Regions from separate parts of the Bacillus sp. BC05(2025) genome, predicted to be linked through region 2. Evidence: riboswitches for the same ligand, from Rfam matches in the RefSeq annotation. Region 2 holds a riboswitch; each other region holds the start of a gene.

Region 1 (3,200 bases), on a different contig from region 2:
GCGCATTTTCTAGTCTCTTTACTCTGTTAAGTTGTTCATCATTAAAAAATGGACTTGCTATAAATACCCTAACAACCCTGGTATTCTTTTTCTCCATATCACCTATACATCCTTTCACTCTTATAAAATTTAAATATTTCGTATATTACATGGATAGTATCGTTAATTTTAAAAAATATGAATATCTATCCCTTCAATAAAACAAAACATTCTGTCTATAACACAAAATACAGTTTCTTATTCCCTTCATACCCTAGGGTCGAGTAGTTAGCTTTTGCTAGCTTCTCTTTAATGTATGAAAAAAAGATAAGACTCTTTAAAATGATTTTTCTTGATTTCTCAATATAAAGAGTCTTGGATTTCCGCTAACAAGCCTATATTATATGAACAAAGAGTAAGGTAAGAGTTACTCTTTTACTTGAATGATTGAATATATCCACTAGCGATGGCGCTATATTCTTTGTCGACATGTACATGTATAAAGCTAATATTTTATATGAATATTCGTAGTCAATATTCATATATTACAATAGCATCAGAAGTACCATTAAAACAATTAGAGCAACTACCACAGCTGCCACAACCTCCACAACTAAAACAACCAAAACAACCGAAGCAACCAAAACAACGGAATCCACCACAACGAAATCCGCCGCAACGACCGCCACATCCACCACAGCCGCCACAGCGACGAGCACCATCTTCAATATAGTAATATGGATATTGGTTTTGCTGGTCCCAATACACAACATTTCCAGACTGGTAATCATTAAGGCTTAACGCTTGTAGTTCTTGTTGGAATTGATTCATTTTCATGACCTCCTTTTATTAACTATAACCTTTTGACGCTTTCCTATATTTCTGTTTGTTAAATCTTAGTAGAAATAGCGCTATAAACTAAGTTCAATACGTACACCTACAAAATATGACCTATCACTAGATGATGTATCTTGTTCATGTACCTATTTTTCGGTTATTTTTCCACGGGCTCATTTTTATAAAGTGAAACTTTAATCAGTGGGGGTTTTGTTCACCCCCCACTGATTATCAGCCCTCACCAATCGGACGTTAACGGACAGCCCGACTCCCACCTAACTTCTTTGCTCCAACTGAATTTTGAGGTGGGAGTTTTACTGTCCGTTAACGCGGGATAAATTGAAAAAAGACGCACTTAGATTGATGCGCCTTTTGCAATACCTCTTGTCTTTATCCTATTACGTTTTTCTCTTCTATACTTACCGGCCACTTTTCTAATGTATAGGCCATTTCCCAAAATGAATATTCATATTGACTACTTATAATAAAATGTTGTTTCATTCGATTTCGGTCTGCCTCTGTTACTTTTTCAGCGATAGTATCTAACCGTGTAATTTGCTCTTCAACTAATGTACGGAACCAATCAGATCCGTAAGCAGAAATCCATTCGTTATAAATTGGCTCTTCTGGCTGACACTCTTTTAAACGCTCACCAATTTCATAATACAACCAATAGCAAGGTAAAATTGCTGCAATGATATCACCTAAATGTCCTTCATACGCAGCACGATACATATGTGAAGTATATGCGTATGCAGTTGGAGCAGGAATAAAATTATCTTTTTCTTCTTGTGTGATCCCTAGTTTCTTCGCAAAATTCTCATGTAAGGATAATTCCGCTTCATATGTATTTTGAGCATGGTGTGCCATACGAGCTGTCGTTTCTAATTCCAATGCTTTTGCAGCTCCTAAAGTTTGTACTCTAGCAAAGTGACTCAAATAATACGAATCTTGAAGCACATAATAGCGAAAACTAGCTAAATCTAACGTTCCTTCACCAAGTTTTTTTACAAAAGGATGATGAAAACTAGCTTCCCAAATTGAGTCTACTTCTTTACGTAATGATTGTGAAAAAGTCATTTAAATCCCTCCAATTATGTATGAAATTTAAGTATTTACCCACCATTATTATATCTGTAAAACAAAAAAACTTTCTTTACAGGCGTAAAGAAAGTGAAAGTGACAGTTTTTATTCATAAAATAGCAATGTCTTTCCCACTTCCCTACGCTGGCATTAACCAGATCAGGTACTAAGAGTCTCAAATTCCAATTTGATCTCAGCCTATAATAGGCCCCCCTAGTGGATAAAATATTTAATTTTCGTATTGTATTCATCATAACATACTTCATGTAACTGTCAAAAATCATTTATGATACCGCTACTTAAAAGCCTTCTTCTTTTCTTACTCTTAATGAAGTTTCAATAATCATATCTAATAGTTTACTATATTCAATTCCCGCTGCAGCTGCACTTTTTGGTAGTAAACTCGCTTGCGTCATCCCTGGTAATGTATTAATCTCCATTACATATGGAATACCATCCTTCACCATCATATCCACCCTTGCATAAACGCTGCACTTTAATGCTTTATAGCAAGCCAGTGAAGCTTTGTTTACACGTTCCTTCAGTTCAGCTGGAAGTTCGATAACTTCTTCAATTGTACTAGCAGCATCATATTTCGCATTGTAATCAAAGAACTCAGCCGCATGTCGAATTGAAATGATAGGTAATTGTTTTCCATCAAAAATGGAACATGTAATCTCGTCACCTTTTATATATTTCTCTATTACTACCTCCGAATCCCATTCAAATACAGTTTCCAGAATTGAAATTAATTCGTCTTTATTATAGACAATCTTTACCCCGACACTTGAGCCACCAGAGTTTGGTTTTACCACTAACGGAAATCCTAACTGATTTAGTTCATCAACATTTAGATCCTCCATTTTTGTAAGTTCAATCCAATCAGGTGTTTCTATACCTTCATAACGTAAAATCTTTTTCGAAATATTTTTGTCCATACATATACCGCTAGATAACATATTGCTTCCGCTATAAGGAATACCTAAACTTTCAAGTGTCCCTTGAACAGTTCCATCTTCTCCGTATTTTCCGTGTAATGCGAGTAATGCAAAATCAATGTCTTTCGCTTTTTCGATTAAATCCATTTTTTCATTTAACGTAATCGGTACGATTTCATATTTATTTTCATCTAAATTTGCAATCATTTCATTTCCAGTCATAATTGATACTTGTTTTTCAGAGGATACTCCCCCCATAATAACGCCAATTCTCATTTCCTCAACTCCAAATTTCATTTTTTTATCCCGCATTAACAGGCAGTAAGACCCCCACCTCAAAATTCAGCGGAAGCAATGCAGTT
Region 2 (3,200 bases):
TATTCAATTAAGAGAGGTATATTGATATTGCGTGGCATACAATTTACCTAACTAAATATGGCAGTGGGTTTACTGCATTTGTTTTTTCAAAATTCCATTCTCCATTGTGTAATTCAAAATGAAGATGTTGCCCGTATGAATGACCTGTGTTTCCCATATGACCTACTAATTGTCCAGCTTGTACTTGATCACCAGCTTGTACAGTGCGATCTTTCATGTGAGCATAGACTGTTGTATATAATTTCCCATTTATTTGATGGGCGATGAACACAACATTGCCATAGCTAGCTGAATAATATGATTTCACAACTTTACCTGCCGCCGCCGCTTGGATAGAGACATTACCTGGAGCTGCGATATCTATACCATAATGCATTTGTTCCCAGCGCATATCAAAGGTTGAGCTAATTTTTCCTTGTGTAGGGAATTTGAAAACTGCTGGAATGGAAGTAGGTTGAGCTGTTTGAGCTTGTGATTGCGTTTGGTTTTGCACCACATAATGTTTTGCGACATATCCGTATCCTGTGCCAAAACGAATTTTATACCAAGTTCCTACAGTTTCCACTACTTGTAATTGTGTACCATTTTGTAATGAACCAAGTAGTGCACTACTTGTACTAGCGTTGCTACGTACATTAAGTTTAGGTGTTGCAACTGTGTATTTCGTATTATTTTGAACTGTGATGCCTTTCACTAAAGCCTGTGAACCATTAGAAACGAATGCTTTTTGTACATAACCTGTTTTGCCATTATGTAAAATTTTATACCACTCGCCTTGTTCTTCTTCAATGGTAACGAATTTCCCATTTGGTAATACATCTAAAATTGAAGATTCTAAATTAGGTTCAGAACGAACGTTTAATGCATTGGCATTAACGATATATTGATTATTAGATTGAAGTTTGTTTTTTAGTAGAATAGAATCTTTTTGTACGTAACCTACTTTATTATTAACAGATACTTTATACCAACCATTAGTTGTTCCAAGTATGTTCACTTTCGTATTAAAGCGAATTGTATCAATTGATGAGCTATTTGCGTTATCTTTTGTATGTAAGGCTACTTGATCAACTTTTACATATCCAGTTTTCCCATTAGATAATTGTTCAGCGTTGGCTGTTTGTACATTTGTTTCTCCCATAGAAGGAAGTAAAGAAGCAATTGCGACAGTAGTTGCTGTTAAAGCAGTAGCTTTCATATTCATATAATAGAGACCTCCTCTAGTTGTATAGTTGTAATTTTATTATAGTATAAAGATATAATATAGTGGGTTTATTCACATAAATGTAATATGAAATCAATATAAAAATAAATTTTTTGAGGATAATGATTCCTTTTTATCCAATTCATTAGGATAATAATTTCTAAGATAGAATATAAGTATTATATGGCTTCGTTATTTTGTTGACAATTGAGAAAATTAAAACAGTTGATGATGTCTTATTACGGTGTTATACTGACAGTGATAATTTTATAGTTTGCTAGGAGAGCTGGTGTTGCCAGCTGAGAGTAAGACCTTAAGTCTTTGATCCTTTTTATTACCTGATCTAGATTATGCTAGCGTAGGGAAGCACTTCGGACACTAATAATAAGTCCCCGTTTCTTTGCGTATAGAAACGGGGCTTTTTTGTTTAAAAATTTCATATTTAAACCACTAGGGGTGCTTGTTGTGCTGAGAGAGGAATAATCCTTAACCCTTATCACACCTGATCTAGGTAATACTAGCGAAGGGAAGTGGAACAACGAATAAATTATAATTTTATTTGTTGTAACCACTTCTTATTTAGAAGTGGTTTTTTATTTATATACATATACCGGAAGGGGATAGGGAAATGAAATTTTGCGATAGATTATTAGAAACTGTACAACCAGTTTGGGAGATGAGTCATAATCATCCATTTGTTGTAGGTATGGGGGATGGCACGTTAGAAAAAGATAAGTTTCAGTATTACATTATTCAAGATTATTTATATTTGTTAGATTATGCAAAGCTATATGCCATCGGTGTTGTAAAGGCAACGAATCCACAAGTAATGGGGAAATTTGCTGAACAAATTGATGGGATATTAAATGGAGAAATGACAATTCATAAACAATATGCAAAAAGACTTGGGATTTCTATAGAGGAGATAGAGTCTGCAAAACCATCTGCTAAAAATTTAGCTTATACAAATTACATGATGTCTGTATCTCAAAATGGCACACTTGCGGAATTAATAGCAGCACTTCTGCCATGTATGTGGAGCTACTGGGAAATTGGAAAGCGTTTAAATGATATTCCTGGAGCAAGAGATCATGAGTTTTTTGGTGAGTGGATTCAAGGCTATAGTTCTGAAGAATATGGCAACCTTTGTGTTTGGTTAATCGATTTATTAAATGAAATGGCAGTTGGAAAGTCTGAAAAAGAGCTAGATCGATTAGAGGAGATTTTCCTATATTCCAGTCGATTTGAATATTTATTCTGGGATATGTCCTACCGTAAGGAGATGTGGGGATTTGAGGAGCAAGAACATACTACAGTTTCATAATGTTTCTTTTCATTATGATGAGAAACCAATCATCAAGGAATTAAATGCTTCTATACAAGATAAAGAGTTTGTAAGTATTATCGGACCGAGTGGATGCGGGAAAAGTACTTTATTTCGCCTTATTACAGGTTTAGAAGAAGCAAGTACGGGACAGATAGAGCTGACAGAAACAAAGAGCCATCCTGTAGGGTATATGCCCCAAAAAGATATGCTCCTGCCGTGGAGAACGATTATTGAGAATGCTGCCCTGCCGTTAGAGTGCCAAGGTGTACAGAAGAAAGAAGCACAAATAAAAGCGAAGGAACTGCTACATAAATTTGGCTTACAAGGGTACGAGACAAAATATCCGAAAGATTTATCTGGTGGTATGAGACAACGTGTATCCTTTATTCGAACTTTATTAACAGGCGGGGAGATATTGCTGTTAGATGAACCGTTTAGCTCGTTGGATGCTTTAACGAAGGCATCTTTGCAAGAATGGTTGTTTGAACAATGGAAAGAGTGGGAAAAAACAATTTTGTTTATCACTCATGATGTGGAAGAAGCATTGTTTCTTTCTAATCGAATTTTAGTAGTTGAGCAGCGACCGATAACTACTTTAACCGAGAGGATTGTACCGCTTGATTGTAATCGAACAAGAAAAGATTTATATAAGCCTGAAGTGTTAGCGCT
Region 3 (3,200 bases), on a different contig from region 2:
AATATTAATGTATTATCTCATAAGCTCCATTCGCATATTGGACAGCTAGAACAAGATATTGAAAAAGAAAGAAAGTTAGAAAATACGCGGAAAGAATTCATTTCTGGTGTTTCACATGAATTAAAAACACCGCTGAGTATTATGAAAAGCTGTATTTCTATTTTAAAAGATGGGGTAGCTGAGCATAAAAAAGAGTACTATTTTCAAGCAATGGAACGAGAAGTAGATAAAATGGATACGTTAATTTTGGATATGCTTGAGTTAGCTAAATTTGAGTCAGGTACATATAAAATGAAAAAGGGAGCATTTTATATTGATGCTGTAATTGAAGATATATGTGAACATCTTTCTGTGGAAATAGAGAAAAAAGAACTTCATGTGCATAAAAATATATGTTCATTTGAAGTAGTTGCAAATCAAAGTCGAATTGAACAAGTCATCGTGAACTTCATTACGAATGCGATACGTTACACACCAAATAAAGAAGATATTATTATTTCTACAATAGATGAGAAGGATCGTATAAAAGTGTGTATTGAAAATAAAGGTACTCACATTGAAGAAGAGCAATTAGATAAAATTTGGAATCGTTTTTATCGCGTGGATGCAGCTCGCAAGCGTTCGCAAGGTGGGACGGGGCTTGGGCTAGCTATTTCTAAAAATATTTTAGAATTACACGAAGCTGAATATGGAGTAAAGAATACAGAAGACGGTGTATTATTTTACTTTTACTTAACGAAAAAAGTGTAGATGATATATGCTACGCTTTTTTAATTTATTTTCATATTATCTTTACCTAATCTTTATTTTTAAGCGATATAATCTGGTTAGAAAATGAGGTTATGTAAGGAGTCGATCAACCGTGCATAGCAATTGGCTAAGTATAATGGTATTTATTTTCTTTTGTGCATTTATTGTATTTTTAATTGATATTACGATATGAAAAAAAGAGCGCTCATTAAGCGCCCTTTTTGTTCGAATTCAGTTGATAAGCATTGATGCTTTTGAATAAGCGGGGTGAAGTAAGAAATAAAAATATAAGTAAAACGGTACATAAAATAAAAGAACCGAGCATTGTACTGCCGTTTACAATTAATGAATATAGAACTGCTGATTGACCTTTTGGTGCATATTGTCCCCAGAAAATAATACCGGCGATAAAGTGACAGAAGTAGCGAGCAAAGCTACCGATAAATGTAGCGAGGATAATATACGCAAGGACTTTCTTACCTTTGTTTTGTTTTGATGAAGGTTTTTCTTTGCGGCTACCTAAACTTGATTGTTCTAAGTTATTTTCATTAGACGTTAAAAGTGCTTTTTGAATTGGACGATAGAATAAGCCAGCAAATCCGATAAAAGCAAAGGCAATGAAGTACTCAATGAATGCTTGAACAGGTGTTAAAATGTAAGCATCTCCCACGACAATTTGTAATAGTCCCCAAACTAAACCACCTAAGAAAGCTGATTTAAAGCCCCAGCGGTATGCAATAATAAAAATAGGAATCATAGCAAATGAAATGGAACCGCCTGTTGGAAGTTTAATTGATAATGGTAAAATATCGATGACCAAGGCGAAGGCTGCAAGAATAGCAGATTCGATCATCGCTTGTAAATTGGTGTTACGCATGTTGTCTCCCCCTAAATCCAAGTTGTACAAAAAAAGAATAGATATCATAGGAGGATACGAAATACGTAAATAAAAAGAGGTATGTATTTCGGACGTTTGCACAATCCCTGCGTTAGCATTAACTAACAGGTTCGAAGGGTCGGAACGAAGTGTTCCCTCTCAGCGGCATGGCTCCCCCAGTGATAACGAGATTCTTTATTTGCTATTGTTTATTGTAAGCGAAATGGATGAGAATGGCAAACGAATACAGTATGACAATAATTGAAATAGAATTGTAGCGAAATGTTAATAAATATGAAGCAAAAGGGTATAGTACAAGAGAAATTGGGTGTGGTATAATTTTTTTGAAAATAATTATCATTCTCTTCTGAGGGGGAAGGTTATGAGCTTAGTAGATATTAAAATTGGAGAGAAAGTATTAGTAAAAAGTATTCAGTCTTTAGATCAGCTATTAAAGCGTAGACTAGCTGCTTTCGGTCTTGCTGAAGGAAGCGAACTTCGCCTGAAGCAGAAAGCGATGTTCAAAGGTCCTTGTACATTGGAGTGTCGTGGACAGTTAATTAGTATTCGTCATTGTGACGCGAAAATGATAAAGGTGGAATTAGCGTGAATAAGGTAGCTTTGCTAGGGAATCCGAATACAGGAAAGACATCATTATTTAATGCACTTACTGGTTCTTATGAATATGTAGGGAACTGGAGCGGTGTAACAGTAGAAAAGAAGGTTGGTAAATTAAAAGATAAGCAAGGAACATTGATTGATTTACCAGGTGTTTATGATTTAAATCCCGTTTCGCGTGATGAAGGTGTTGTAACAAACTTTCTATTAACAGAAGAATTTCAGCATATGTTAAATATTGTAGATTCCTCGCAGTTTGAACGAAATATGCATTTAACGTTGCAATTACTTGAGTTTGGAAAGCCGGTTTCGATCGGATTAAATATGGTCGATGTGGCAAAGCAACGAGGCATTGTAATTGATGTAAAACGATTATCAGAGTTATTAGGTGTAACAGTCATTCCTGTCGTTGCAAGAAGCGGAAAAGGCTGTGAAGAATTACTTGCGACTCTTAAAGAAAATGACAAAAATGAGAAAAAGCCATTCATTATTTCATATGGTGTACAGATGGATGAAGGAATTGGAGAGGTAATAGCTCTTTTAGAGAAAGCGAATTACAAGCATCCAAGATGGTTAGCTCTTCAATTTTTAAGCAATAACGAAGTAGTAGAAAAAGAAATGAAAGCATTACCAATTTATAAGGAACTTGTAGCCATTCGATCTCGCTTAGAAGAAAAACTTGATTGTACGTTGGAAGAGCATATTTATAAAACTCGTGAAGCGTATATTGAAAAGTTAAAAACAAATGTTATGAAGCATGAGAAAGAAGGAAAAATTCCTTTTTCAGAAAAAATTGATAGATTAATTACACATAAAATTTTAGGACTTCCAATCTTTTTAGCAGTTATGTTTTTTATTTTTCAGGTTACGTTTACGTGGATTGGGACACCATTGTCAGATATGTTAGATGAGTTTTTTGGTGGGCAGCTTACGGATTGGGTGACAGCTGGACTTA
Region 4 (3,200 bases), on a different contig from region 2:
ATCTTTTTTCGTATTCGTTGGGAAAATAGGGCCGACACCTAAATAATCAGCTCCGTTTTCAATCGCCCAGCGTGCTTCTTCAATTGTATGTGTAGATACACCAACAATTTTATCCCCCATTTTTTCACGAACAGAAGTAATCCCTTCATCATCTTGTCCAACATGTACGCCATCTGCATCTAACTCAAGAGCTAGCTCCACATCATCATTTACGATAAACGGTACACCGTACTCCTTACAAATTGCTTGTAGTTCTTTTGCGAAACAAATGTGTTTCTCTCCCGTTAAAGCGCCTGCGCCCTTTTCACGAAATTGAAAAATTGTTATACCGCCTTCAAGTGCATCTCTCAATACTTGCAGTGGATCCTTCGTACAATTGTTACTTCCCATAATAAAATATACTGATAACAACCTAGACATTTCTGCCTTTGAAATACGCGACATTTATTTTCCCTCCTTATTATATAACCTCAATCTTCCCATACTTCTCTATATCACCTGAAGTAGTATTCGCTAACTGATTTAAAAATTCAATTTGGAAACTACCAGGTCCTTTTTCCACCGTCTTGGCAGCTGCCAGTTCCGCAGCTACACCATAAAATGTTAATGCTGCTACTGCCGCCTTTACATAATCCTTTTCTACCGCTACAAATGCTCCTATTACAGAAGTTAGTAAACAACCAGTTCCCGTAACTTTCGTTAAAATAGGGTGACCATTTTGAATAAGGATTGTTCGCTCTCCATCTGTAACAACATCTTCTTTTCCAGTAATTACCGCAACTGTATTTAGTTCATCTGCTGCCTGTTTTGCAATACTTACGACATTGCCATTCCCAGCACCAGCGTCTACTCCTTTAATTTCCCATCTCTCATTAATAACGTTCGCTATTTCAGCTGCATTTCCGCGAATAATTGCTAACTCGATTTCAGCCGGAATATGTCTCGCAACTTCTGTTCGATACGATGTTGCTCCTGCACCAACTGGATCAAACAGTACTGGTACATTGTTCACATTTGCTGATTTACCAGCAAGTAACATCGCTTCTACCTCGTCAGGACGAAGTGTACCCATGTTCAAAACAAGCGCCCCAGCAATGCTAGCCATTTCTGCTACTTCTTCTTTTGCATATGCCATTACAGGCGATGCTCCTAACGCTAACAAACCGTTAGCTGTAAAATTTGTGACAACAACATTTGTAATATTATGAACGAGCGGATTAGACTCTCTCACCAAATCCACTACTTTACTAATTTCTTTCATATTCATCCTTCTCATCTCCTAACTATAGTGATGGGAGATACACAAAAAGACACTTTGCGCGTACGCAAAGTGCCTGAACATGTGTTTTTACACTCTCCCTACGCTGGCATTATCCAACAGGTTCAAATGGTCAATGACGGATTAGTCATACTCTCAGTTTGCATCCACAAACTCCCATGTGTTTAGTATTCTTCTACTTCAAAGTCTACTCTTATTCTAGTAAAATAACAAGTTCTTTACTTTTCTATTCAATATAGAAGCAACAAATAAAACAATACGCATAATAACTATCTATTTCTCACAGTCTCATCATGGTGCATATTATGTTCTGTCACCATCATTCACTTTCAAACAGATGTTATCCCATTAAAAAACGTTCAAATCTGGAGCGAAACTGAATCTCAAGAAGATGTATGCTATAGTTAACGTATGGAAATTTGAAAGGATGTTTTAAATATGTCAAAAAGCGTTGTAATCGCTGAAAAGCCTTCCGTTGCACGTGATATTGCTCGCGTACTGAAGTGCGATAAAAAAGGAAATGGTTACCTTGAAGGTAGTAAATATATTGTAACTTGGGCTTTAGGTCATCTTGTTACATTAGCAGATCCAGAAAGCTATGATGTGAAATATAAAAAGTGGAATTTAGAAGATTTACCTATGCTACCTGAGCGTTTGAAATTAACGGTTATTAAACAAACTGGGAAACAATTTAATGCTGTAAAAAGTCAGCTACTTAGAAAAGATGTAAATGAAATTATTGTAGCAACAGACGCTGGGCGTGAAGGAGAATTAGTCGCTCGTTGGATTATTGATAAGGTTCGAATTAACAAACCAATTAAACGTCTATGGATTTCATCCGTTACTGATAAAGCAATTAAAGATGGTTTTGCAAATTTAAAACCAGGTAAAGCATATGACAATTTATACGCTTCAGCAGTTGCACGTTCAGAAGCTGACTGGTATATCGGTCTTAACGCGACTCGCGCTTTAACGACTCGCTTTAATGCCCAGCTGAATTGCGGCCGTGTGCAAACACCTACTGTCGCTATGATCGCTAATCGTGAAGATGAAATAAAGAACTTCAAAGCTCAAACTTACTACGGTATCGAAGCGCAAACAACTGATAAGTTAAAATTAACTTGGCAAGATGCAAACGGCAATAGCCGTAGTTTTAATAAAGAAAAAATTGATGATATTGTAAAAGTTTTAGATAAGCATAATGCTACTGTTGTGGAAATTGATAAAAAACAGAAGAAGTCATTCTCTCCTGGTCTTTACGATTTAACTGAATTACAACGTGATGCAAATAAAAAGTTCGGTTACTCTGCGAAAGAAACATTAAACATTATGCAGAAATTGTATGAGCAACATAAAGTGCTAACATACCCTCGTACAGATTCACGCTATATTTCATCTGATATTGTTGGAACACTTCCAGAACGTCTAAAGGCGTGCGGAGTTGGAGAGTACCGTCCTTTAGCACATAAAGTATTACAAAAGCCTATCAAGGCTAATAAATCATTTGTTGATGATAGTAAAGTAAGCGATCATCACGCAATTATTCCGACAGAAGGATACGTTAATTTCTCTGCCTTCACAGATAAAGAACGTAAAATTTATGATTTAGTTGTCAAACGTTTCTTAGCCGTTTTATTCCCAGCATTCGAATACGAACAACTAACGTTACGCACAAAAGTTGGCAATGAAACGTTCATTGCACGCGGAAAAACAATTTTACATGCCGGCTGGAAGGAAGTATACGAAAATCGCTTTGAAGATGATGATGTAACAGATGACGTAAAAGAGCAACTTCTACCTCGCATTGAAAAAGGCGACACATTAACTGTAAAGTTAATTATGCAAACATCAGGCCAAACGAAAGCACCTGCACGTTTTAACGAGGCAACTTTACTTTCAGCAATGGAAAATCCTACAAAAT

What was found. A riboswitch is a leader RNA that binds a small molecule or an ion and turns the genes downstream of it on or off. The one in region 2 is predicted to bind thiamine pyrophosphate.
Region 1: it holds a riboswitch for thiamine pyrophosphate, as region 2 does, so the genes downstream of both, tenA (thiaminase II) here and tenA (thiaminase II) in region 2, are expected to answer to the same signal.
Region 3: it holds a riboswitch for thiamine pyrophosphate, as region 2 does, so the genes downstream of both, thiT (energy-coupled thiamine transporter ThiT) here and tenA (thiaminase II) in region 2, are expected to answer to the same signal.
Region 4: it holds a riboswitch for thiamine pyrophosphate, as region 2 does, so the genes downstream of both, thiM (hydroxyethylthiazole kinase) here and tenA (thiaminase II) in region 2, are expected to answer to the same signal.

What each region holds. Positions count from the first base shown of each region.
Region 1 is NZ_JBWYRA010000001.1:128,941-132,140, reverse strand. It holds gene ACZ76X_RS00670 (nucleoside 2-deoxyribosyltransferase) at 1-97, opposite strand, end outside; gene ACZ76X_RS00665 (heterocycloanthracin/sonorensin family bacteriocin) at 511-810, opposite strand; gene tenA (thiaminase II) at 1,207-1,896, opposite strand; TPP riboswitch at 2,020-2,125, opposite strand; gene ddlB (D-alanine--D-alanine ligase) at 2,200-3,114, opposite strand.
Region 2 is NZ_JBWYRA010000002.1:906,681-909,880, reverse strand. It holds gene ACZ76X_RS10585 (hypothetical protein) at 1-38, opposite strand, end outside; gene ACZ76X_RS10580 (SH3 domain-containing protein) at 44-1,204, opposite strand; TPP riboswitch at 1,474-1,586, shown strand; TPP riboswitch at 1,647-1,750, shown strand; gene tenA (thiaminase II) at 1,833-2,528, shown strand; gene ACZ76X_RS10570 (ABC transporter ATP-binding protein) at 2,497-3,200, shown strand, end outside.
Region 3 is NZ_JBWYRA010000010.1:108,335-111,534, reverse strand. It holds gene ACZ76X_RS23995 (sensor histidine kinase) at 1-750, shown strand, start outside; gene thiT (energy-coupled thiamine transporter ThiT) at 959-1,627, opposite strand; TPP riboswitch at 1,714-1,815, opposite strand; gene ACZ76X_RS23985 (FeoA family protein) at 2,010-2,237, shown strand; gene feoB (ferrous iron transport protein B) at 2,234-3,200, shown strand, end outside.
Region 4 is NZ_JBWYRA010000009.1:100,948-104,147, forward strand. It holds gene thiE (thiamine phosphate synthase) at 1-444, opposite strand, end outside; gene thiM (hydroxyethylthiazole kinase) at 461-1,267, opposite strand; TPP riboswitch at 1,340-1,449, opposite strand; gene topB (DNA topoisomerase III) at 1,718-3,200, shown strand, end outside.